4 regions of the Streptomyces venezuelae genome follow, and region 4 is predicted to be linked to each of the others. Evidence: riboswitches for the same ligand, from Rfam matches in the RefSeq annotation. Region 4 holds a riboswitch; each other region holds the start of a gene.

Region 1 (2,194 bases), 1.3 Mb from region 4:
CGAAAGCCCCGGCTCACGGGGAGCCGGGGCTTTCGGTGCGGTTCTGCGTGGGCCGCGTCGGTCAGACGTTGACGCCGTGCGAGCGCAGGTACGAGACCGGGTCGATGTCCGAGCCGTAGTCCGCGCCGGTGCGGGCCTCGAAGTGGAGGTGCGGGCCGCTGGAGTTGCCCGTGGAGCCGGAGAGGCCGATCTGCTGGCCCGGGGTGACCGTCTGGCCGACGGTGACGCTGAGGGACGACATGTGGCCGTACTGGGTGTACGTGCCGTCGTTCATCTTGATGACCACGTTGTTGCCGTAGGCACCGCCCCAGCCGGCCTCGACGACGGTGCCGGAGCCGACCGCGTGGACCGAGGTGCCGGAGGCGGCGTGGAAGTCGACCCCGGTGTGGCTGCCGGAGGACCACATGGCGCCGCCGGTCTGGTAGCCGGTGGAGACGTACGAGCCGGAGATCGGGGAGACGTAGGTGTTCAGGCGCTTGCGCTCGGCCTCGCGGGCGGCGCGCTCCTTCGCCTCGCGCTCCTTCTTGGCCTTCGCCTTGGCCTCGGCCTCGGCCTTGCGCTTCTCCTCGGCGGCCTTCTTCTTGGCCGCCTCTTCCGCCTTCTTGGCGGCCGCGGCGTCGTCGGCGGCCTGGCGCTGAGCGGCGGCCTGCGCGTCGATGCTCTCGGCGAGCGAGTCGCCGACGGATATCGCCTGGGTGAGACCGGTGTGCTCCACGGCCGCTTCGTCGGCGGCGGCGAGCGCGGGGCCGGCGAGGCCTCCGATGACACCGGTGGTGGTGAGCGCCGCGACACCCGCGACGTTCGCGGTGGTCCGCGTCATGCGGCTCGGACGACGGTGCTTCCCGGTGGCACGGGTGAACGCCATGTGGCGGGTGTTCCTTTCCTTCCCTCTCGCCTACCGGGTTAGCTGACGGGTTCGGAGCAGGAAGGTCTCCTACGAGTCCCTCGCCTCGCGGCAAGGTTCCCGATTCACCCCAGGGGACATGTGGGTCCCCGGCTCCCCTGGCTCGCGCCGTACGGGGACTCGGCGATGACTGCCCGGTGCCGCGGATGCGGCGTACTGCGCGACGGACAGCCGGGTCGACGCTAAGCGGATCGCCTTTCAATCGACAAACAGAACGCGACTTTTGTAGCGCACGCCACACGGCAGACAGGCAACCAGCATATGAATCCGGACATATGAGGACCCCGGCGGCCGAAACGGTCCACCGGGGTCCTGTCAGCTGTCCGCCGCTCAGCCGGTGACCACGCTGACTTCACCGATCCCGAGCGCCCTGACGGGCTCCTCGATCTGCGCGGCGTCCCCGACGAGGACCGTCACCAGACGGTCGACCGGGAAGGCGTTCACGACCGCCGCGGTGGCCTCCACGGTGCCCGTGGCGGCCAGCTGCCGGTACAGCTGCGCCTGGAAGTCGTCCGGCAGGTTCTGCTCGACCTGGTCGGCGAGCGTCGCCGCGACGGAGGCCGCCATCTCGTACTTGAGAGGGGCCACGCCCACCAGGTTCTGCACGGCCACGTCGCGCTCGGCGTCGGTGAGCCCCTCGGCGGCGAGGGTGCGCAGCACCTTCCAGAGGTCGTCCAGCGCCGGGCCCGTGTTCGGGGTGTCCACGGAGCCGCTGATGGCGAGCATCGCGGCGCCCGTCCCGTCCGGGGCGGAGCGCAGGACCTGGCTGAACGCCCGTACACCGTAGGTGTATCCCTTCTCCTCGCGCAGGACCCGGTCCAGGCGCGAGGTGAGGGTGCCGCCCAGGCAGTACGTGCCGAGGACCTGGGCCGGCCAGACGCGGTCGTGCCGGTCGGCGCCGACCCGGCCGATCAGCAGCTGCGTCTGGACCGCTCCGGGGCGGTCCACGATGACGATGCGGCCGCGGTCGTCGGCGGTCACCGGCGGCACCGGGCGCGGCTCTCCTGCGGAGCCGGTCCAGGCGCCCACGGTGTCCGCGAGGACGGCGTCCAGGTCGGTGCCCTCGAGGTCGCCGACGACGACGAGCGTGGCCGTGGCGGGGCGGACGAACTTCTCGTAGAAGGCGCGCACCGCCGCCGAGTCGATGGCGGCGACCGTCTCCTCGGTGCCCTGGCGTGGCCGTGACATGCGCGACGTCGGCGGGAACAGCTGCCGGGAGAGCTCCTTGGCGGCGCGGCGGGCCGGGTTGGCGGCCTCGTGCGGGATCTCGTCCAGGCGGTTGCGCACGAG
Region 2 (2,194 bases), 1.6 Mb from region 4:
AGCCCTTGTTGTCGGTGGCGTCCAGGTCGAACATGGCCTGGTCGATCAGGCGCTGCTCGGTGGCGTCGTAGCCGACGAGCTCCGGGCCGATCTGCTCGATGACGGCGAGGACGGCCTTCTCGACACCCTTGCCCATGTAACGGTTGGGGTCACCGTCACGGAGTTCGATGGCCTCGAAGGCACCGGTGGAGGCACCGGACGGAACGGCGGCACGACCGGTGCTGCCGTCGTCGAGGCCGACCTCGACCTCGACCGTGGGGTTGCCTCGGGAGTCCAGGATTTCCCGGGCTACGACGACGTCGATGGACGGCACGAGCATCTCCTTCTGGGATGTGACGCGTTTACGCGAGCCGCTTCGGCCCTGCGTCTCCTGAGCCTAACCGGCTCCGGGCCTTCGGCCAGCCGACCGCCCGTCCCCTGGGACGACACAAAGGCCGTACGGCGCGGAAACAGGGCGAAAGACCACGTTCTCTACTCGCTAGTAGCGAACAAGAAGGGGCGGAAGCGGCGGGGGAACGGGTGCGGACATGGCCCCGCCCCGGTGCGTACGGGGGATACGCGCACCGGGGCGGGGAGCCCGTGGGGACGGGGGGTACGGCCGTGCGTCCGCCGAGGCACGGCCGCGACCGTTCGGGTCAGCTCAGGTGGAGCTGCTGGCCCGGGTAGATCATGTCGGCGTTGTCGATGATGTCGCCGTTGAGCTTGTAGACCTTGTGCCAGCCACCCTTGACGTGCTCGGCCTCGGCGATCTTGGACAGGGTGTCGCCCGTCTTGACCTTGTACTCGCCGTCGCCCTTCTTGACCGTCTTGCCGGTCGGGGTCTCGACGGTCTTCTTGGACTCGGTCTGCGGCGCGGGCTTGGGCTGCGGCTTCGGCGCGGCCTGCTGCTGCGGGGCGGCCTGCTGCTGCGTCTGCTGCGGCTGCGGCTTGGTCTGCTGCTGCGGAGCCTGCTGCTGCGAGCCGCCGCTGTTGGGCGACGCGCCGGAGAGGCCGACGCCACAGCTCGGCCAGGCACCCTTGCCCTGGCCGGCGAGGACCTTCTCGGCGATCTCGATCTGCTGGGCCTTGGAGGCCTTGTCGGCGGTCGGCGCGTACTTCGTACCGCCGTACGCGGCCCACGTGGAGGCGGAGAACTGCACGCCGCCGTAGTAGCCGTTGCCGGTGTTGATGGACCAGTTGCCGCCGGACTCGCACTGGGCGACGGCGTCCCACTCGGAGGTGGTGGCGGCCGAGGCGGTGCCGGCGGCCATCAGCGGGGCGGCCACGGCGGCGCCGGTGACACCGGCGAGCGTGACGACACGGGTGGCCTTGGACGGACGACGGTGCTTGCCCTTGCTGGAAAACAGCATGCGTAGATCCCCTCACCGACGCCTGCGAGGTGAGCTGTCGGGTTCGGGCCGATGTGGTTGCCCGGCCGCACTCTCCCGAGTGCGGCTTCACCCCTAGCCGCGTGACGCGGCGCTTACCTTGGGTCCCCCGCTCCTGCCTACGGCGCTCAAAGCGACGACTGTTCCCGTCCGGCCGTTGGCAGGATTCGGCGTACCGACCGGCGGGGCCCACCAGTGGCGAGCGGTGACGACGGTAATCACGCGCTCGCCGGAATTTCAAAGACGATCAGGGCTTCTGAGACCCATCTCTCACTCGCGCCAAACCAGACATACGACGCGAAGCCCCCACCCGACTCTTCGTCAACTTCCGTTACTTTTCACCCAGATCGAGGCTCTGACCGGGGAGAATGAGGTCCGGGTCCTTGCCGACGGTCTTCTTGTTCTCGGTGTAGAGCTCGTGCCATCCGCCGTCGACGCCGAGGTCGTCCGCGATGACCGAGAGGTTGTCCCCGGAGCGCACCGTGTACGTCCCGTCGGGGACCTTTGCGGAGCGCTTCTCGCCGCGCGAGGCGTGCCGGCCCGACCCGCCGTCCGCGCGGTCGCTCTCGTCCGCGCGGTCGCCGCGGTGGCGGCCGGACGCGGAGTCGCCGGGGGTGCCGTTGGAGCCGTCCGCGTCGTCGGCGGGATCGGTCGCGTTCTCCGGGGTGGGCGAAGTGGCGTCACTGTCGCCCGACTTGCCGGAGTCGCCCGTATCGGCGTCAGCGTCGCCCTTGCCGCCCTTTTCGCCGGACTCGTCGTGATTCTTCTCTCGGGAGTCCTTGCCGGAGCCGGGCGTGTCGCTCGCGTCGCCGGAGGGCTTGTCCGGG
Region 3 (2,194 bases), 1.0 Mb from region 4:
CTGGCCCGCGCTGACGTTGAGCGAGGACTGGTGGCAGTACCAGACCTCCGTGCCGTCCTCGAGTTCGAGCACGGTGCGGTAGCCGTACGCGCCCGCCCAGCCGGCCTCCTTCACGGTGCCGGTGTGCACGGCCTTCAGAGGGGTGCCCGTGGGCGCCGCGAAGTCCAGGCCGGTGTGGTGGCCCGAGGACCACATGGAGCCGGCGTCGCCGAAGTGCGAGGTGAGGGTGTACGAGGAGGTGGGGATGACGTAGCTCTTGGCGAGCTTGGCCAGGCGCGCGGCCTCGGCCTTCGCCTTCCGGGCCTCCTCCTCCTTCTTCTTCTTTGCGGCGGCCTTGGCGTCCGCCCGCTTCTCGGCGGCCCGCTGCTGCGCGGCCGCTTCCTCCGCGGCCTTCTTGACGGCGGCGTCCTCGGCCGCCGTCCGCACGGCGGTGTCCGCCTGGTTCTGCTGGTTCTCGGCCTGCTGCATGATGCGGGCGCGCAGGGCCTCACCGGCGTGGGTGGTGCCCTGCTCGGCGTCGGCGGTGCTGACACCGGCGGCGGTGAGGGGGGCCGCGGCGGCGACGGCGGTGTCCGCGGCGGCGTCGTCGGACATCAGCGAGCCGACACCCGGCAGGGACTCGGCCTCGGGCAGCGAGTCGGTGACCGCGCCCAGGTCGGGCATCGATATGGAGACCGGCGGCTTGCCGTCCTGCGCGGTGGCGATGCCACCGGCGCCCACGGCGGCGATGACGCCCACGCCGAGCACGGTGGAGCTGCGGGCGAGCCCGCCGCCGCCCTTCTTGTGCACACGGTGCCTGCCGCGGACGGGACGGACGGACTCCTCGGTGGGGTTCCACTCTTCGAAGGAGCCCTCGTCGTACGAACCGAAGTCGTCGTCATTCGGAACGTAGACGGCTTGGGGGGCAGGCCGGTTGGACGCCACTGGGGCGCACTCCTTTCCTTCCTTCTCGCCTACCGGGTTAGCTGACGGGTTCGGAGCAGGAAGGTCTCCTACGAACACCTGGCACGGGTGCACGAATGCACGGATGCGCAGGGGCTCGATTCACCCCATGTTGGTGGTTCCCCGGCTCCCTTGCGGGATTAGGCGCGTGCGCACGGAGCCGCCTCTAGTGACGGCTGGGACGACCGCGCTGCGTTATCGAACGTTAATAGACAGCGGGTCGGTATTCCAAGCCGTTCCGGTTGATCGTTAACGCTCACCGGCTGTACGTACCGGGACACGGAGGGGCGGAACGGGGCGAGTTGACCCGACATCCTTAAACACCGGAACTCCACATTCCCTTGACAGAGCGTCAGTTGTTATGCGGAGGGATGCACTTCAGTCACCGGCCGTCACGTCGGATCCGCCGTCCGCTTCGGCCGCTTCCCCGGCGGTGGGGCGCCGCACCGCGAGCAGCGCCATGTCGTCCGTCATGCCGCCCCCGGTGTGCCGCCGCACCTCCCCCGCCAGGGCGGCGAGGAGTGCGTGCGGGCCGCCGCGCCCCGGGAAGATCCGCCCGCCGAGCCGGGTCGCGGGATCGTAGAACTCCCCCGCCGCGTTGCGCGCCTCCGACAGGCCGTCCGTGTAGAAGAGCAGCAGCGCGCCGGGCGGCAGTTCCGTCTCGTCCACGCGGTCCGGCCACGCCCCGAGGTCGCCCATGCCGAGCGGCAGCGCGGGTTCGCTCGCCGACAGGACGCAGAGCCGCCCGTCGCCGCACAGCAGCAGCGGCGGCGGGTGCCCGCGATTGACGAGCCGTACGACGCCCTCGCCGTGCCGGATCTCGGCGAGGACCGCGGTGGTGAACCCTTCGAACGCGTCGAGCCCGTCGCGCCGCGTGCCCTCGCGCGCGAGCGCCCGCTCCAGGCGCTGCGCGACCGCCTCCAGGGTGGCCTCCTGCTCGGCGGCCTCCCGGAAGGCGCCGATGACGACGGCGACGGCGGCGACCGCGCCCATGCCCTTGCCGCGCACGTCGCCGACGATGAGCCGTACGCCGTGCGGGGTGTCCTGCACCGCGTACAGATCGCCCCCGATGAACGCGTCCGCCTGCGCCGCCTCGTACCGCGCCGCGAAGTCGAGCCCGCCGATCCGCGGATCCGGTTCGGGCAGCACGGCGCGCTGGGTCGCCTCGGAGATGGAGCGGGCGATGGCGAGCCGGTCGTTGCTGCGGCGCACGACGCGGTTGATGACGATCGCGAGCGCGGCGACGGTCACC
Region 4 (2,194 bases):
CCTTCTCCCGCTGGGCCGCCTCCTCCGCCTTGCGCTTGCGCTCCGCCTCGGCGGCCTGCTCGCGCGCCAGCTTCTCCGCCTTGCGCTTGGCCTCCTGCTTCTTCTTCCGCTCGATCTCCGCGAGCCGCGCCTTCTCCTCGGCGGTCAGCTTCGAGAGGAGCTCGCGCGCGTCCCCCAGCTTCTTCTGGACGGTCTTCTTGCTCGTCCTGAGCTCGTCCCGGGAGTCGGTCAGCGTCTCCAGGCTCTTCGCGGCCTTCGTGCGCTGCTTCGTCGCCGACGCCTGCTCCGCCTGGTAGGCGTCGACCGCCTTCTTCTGGCGCGTGGTGAGCCGGTCCGCCAGGTGGTTCTGGTCGAAGTAACCCTGCGGGTCGTTCGCGAGCATCATCGTGGCCGTCTCGGAGACGGCGCCGGTGCGGTACTGCGCGGCGGCGAACGAGCCCAGCTCCTGGCGTGCGTCGTTCAGCTTGTCCGTGCGCCGCGCCACGTCGTCGAGGAGCCGGTCGACCTTCTTGCGCTGCTTCTCGGTGCGCTCCTTGGCCGAGTTGTACTTCTGGGTGGCGACCCCCGCCTGCTGGTAGAGCTCGTCGACCTTCTTCTGCACCTCTTCGAGGCTGGGCCTGGTGGGCGCCGAGGGCGCGGCCTGTGCGCTCTGCGACAGGAGGGCGACGGAGGTGAGGGCTGCCGTCGTGATGCCGATGGCGGGGGCCGTACGAATGCCGGCTGCCCGGTCCCGCGGCTTGCGGTGCGACGCCAAGGAGGCGACTCCTTCCGTAGACCGCCTACCGGGTTAGCTGTCGGGTTCGGGCGGATGGTTCGGAAGGCTGCCCTACGGTCCCGTACGAAGTACGGGACCGATTCACCCCAAGTTCTCGGTGGGTCCCCGGCTCCGAACACGTCGGACTCGGCGGAGGCCGCCCGTTCCCGGCGGGGTTCGCCGGTGGGGGGACGAGTGGCCCGCCGGGCACGCTAGCCAACTCGTGTGGTGCCTGTGAAGGTTGATGTTCGATATGCCCGATACATTTTCGTTATCTCTCGCGGGCGTGTGCGGCGCGCGGGCGGTCTTGTCGGAGTGTGATCGTCCGCGGGCAGGGCGTGACCCGGCCCGGCGTGTCCTGTGGCGTGGACCGGCGCGTCGTGTGACGTGGACCGGTCTGTCCGGAACCCGCAGCGGGTTGTCAGTGGGGCCGCCTAGACTCGGGAGGCGATGAGCAGCCTCTTTGATGACAGCTTCCTGGCGGACCTGCAGCCCTCCCGGGCCGCGGACGAAGCGCCCCCGCCGCCGCCCGAGGACAGCGCTCCGGAGCCCATTCCGGACGACCTGTTCGACGGGAAGTTCGACGCGCCCATGACCCGGGACACGCACTACCGCGACGGCGCCGCCCGCCCGGTCATCGACCCGGCGACGCTCCTCGACGGGCTGAACGAGAACCAGCGCGCGGCCGTCGTGCACGCGGGCTCCCCGCTGCTCATCGTCGCCGGTGCCGGATCCGGCAAGACCCGCGTGCTGACCCACCGCATCGCGTACCTGCTGGCCGAGCGCGGCGTGCACCCCGGCCAGATCCTCGCGATCACCTTCACGAACAAGGCCGCGGGCGAGATGAAGGAGCGCGTCGAGCAGCTCGTGGGTCCCCGGGCGAACGCCATGTGGGTGTCGACCTTCCACAGCGCCTGTGTCCGCATCCTCCGCCGTGAGTACAAGAAGCTGGGCTTCACGTCCTCCTTCTCGATCTACGACGCCGCCGACTCCAAGCGCCTCATGGCCCTGGTCTGCCGTGATCTGGACCTCGACCCGAAGAAGTTCCCGCCGAAGTCGTTCAGCGCCAAGATCTCGAACCTGAAGAACGAGCTGATCGACGAAGAGGACTTCGCAGGTCAGGCCGCTGATGGCTTCGAGAAGACCCTCGCCCAGGCCTATGCCATGTACCAGTCGCGCCTCCGCGAGGCGAACGCGCTGGACTTTGACGACCTGATCATGACGACGGTCCACCTGCTGCGTGCCTTCCCGGACGTCGCCGAGCACTACAGGCGCCGTTTCCGGCACGTGATGGTCGATGAGTACCAGGACACGAACCACGCGCAGTACGCGCTGGTGCGCGAGCTGGTCGGGCCCTCCGGCGGCGAGGGTGACGACCCCGCGGAGCTGTGCGTGGTGGGCGACGCCGACCAGTCCATCTACGCCTTCCGCGGCGCCACG

Evidence for each region. Region 4 has a riboswitch for cyclic di-AMP ahead of DEJ47_RS23085 (C40 family peptidase). Riboswitches for the same ligand answer to the same signal wherever they lie in the genome.
Region 1: it holds a riboswitch for cyclic di-AMP, as region 4 does, so the genes downstream of both, DEJ47_RS28900 (M23 family metallopeptidase) here and DEJ47_RS23085 (C40 family peptidase) in region 4, are expected to answer to the same signal.
Region 2: it holds a riboswitch for cyclic di-AMP, as region 4 does, so the genes downstream of both, DEJ47_RS15495 (transglycosylase family protein) here and DEJ47_RS23085 (C40 family peptidase) in region 4, are expected to answer to the same signal.
Region 3: it holds a riboswitch for cyclic di-AMP, as region 4 does, so the genes downstream of both, DEJ47_RS18055 (M23 family metallopeptidase) here and DEJ47_RS23085 (C40 family peptidase) in region 4, are expected to answer to the same signal.

What each region holds. Positions count from the first base shown of each region.
Region 1 is NZ_CP029193.1:6,270,944-6,273,137, reverse strand. It holds gene DEJ47_RS28900 (M23 family metallopeptidase) at 62-865, opposite strand; cyclic di-AMP (ydaO/yuaA leader) riboswitch at 878-1,040, opposite strand; gene DEJ47_RS28895 (M16 family metallopeptidase) at 1,235-2,194, opposite strand, start outside.
Region 2 is NZ_CP029193.1:3,351,833-3,354,026, forward strand. It holds gene eno (phosphopyruvate hydratase) at 1-319, opposite strand, end outside; gene DEJ47_RS15495 (transglycosylase family protein) at 636-1,349, opposite strand; cyclic di-AMP (ydaO/yuaA leader) riboswitch at 1,354-1,504, opposite strand; gene DEJ47_RS15500 (transglycosylase family protein) at 1,699-2,194, opposite strand, start outside.
Region 3 is NZ_CP029193.1:3,916,077-3,918,270, forward strand. It holds gene DEJ47_RS18055 (M23 family metallopeptidase) at 1-924, opposite strand, end outside; cyclic di-AMP (ydaO/yuaA leader) riboswitch at 936-1,099, opposite strand; gene DEJ47_RS18060 (PP2C family protein-serine/threonine phosphatase) at 1,321-2,194, opposite strand, start outside.
Region 4 is NZ_CP029193.1:4,953,744-4,955,937, forward strand. It holds gene DEJ47_RS23085 (C40 family peptidase) at 1-754, opposite strand, end outside; cyclic di-AMP (ydaO/yuaA leader) riboswitch at 761-917, opposite strand; gene pcrA (DNA helicase PcrA) at 1,205-2,194, shown strand, end outside.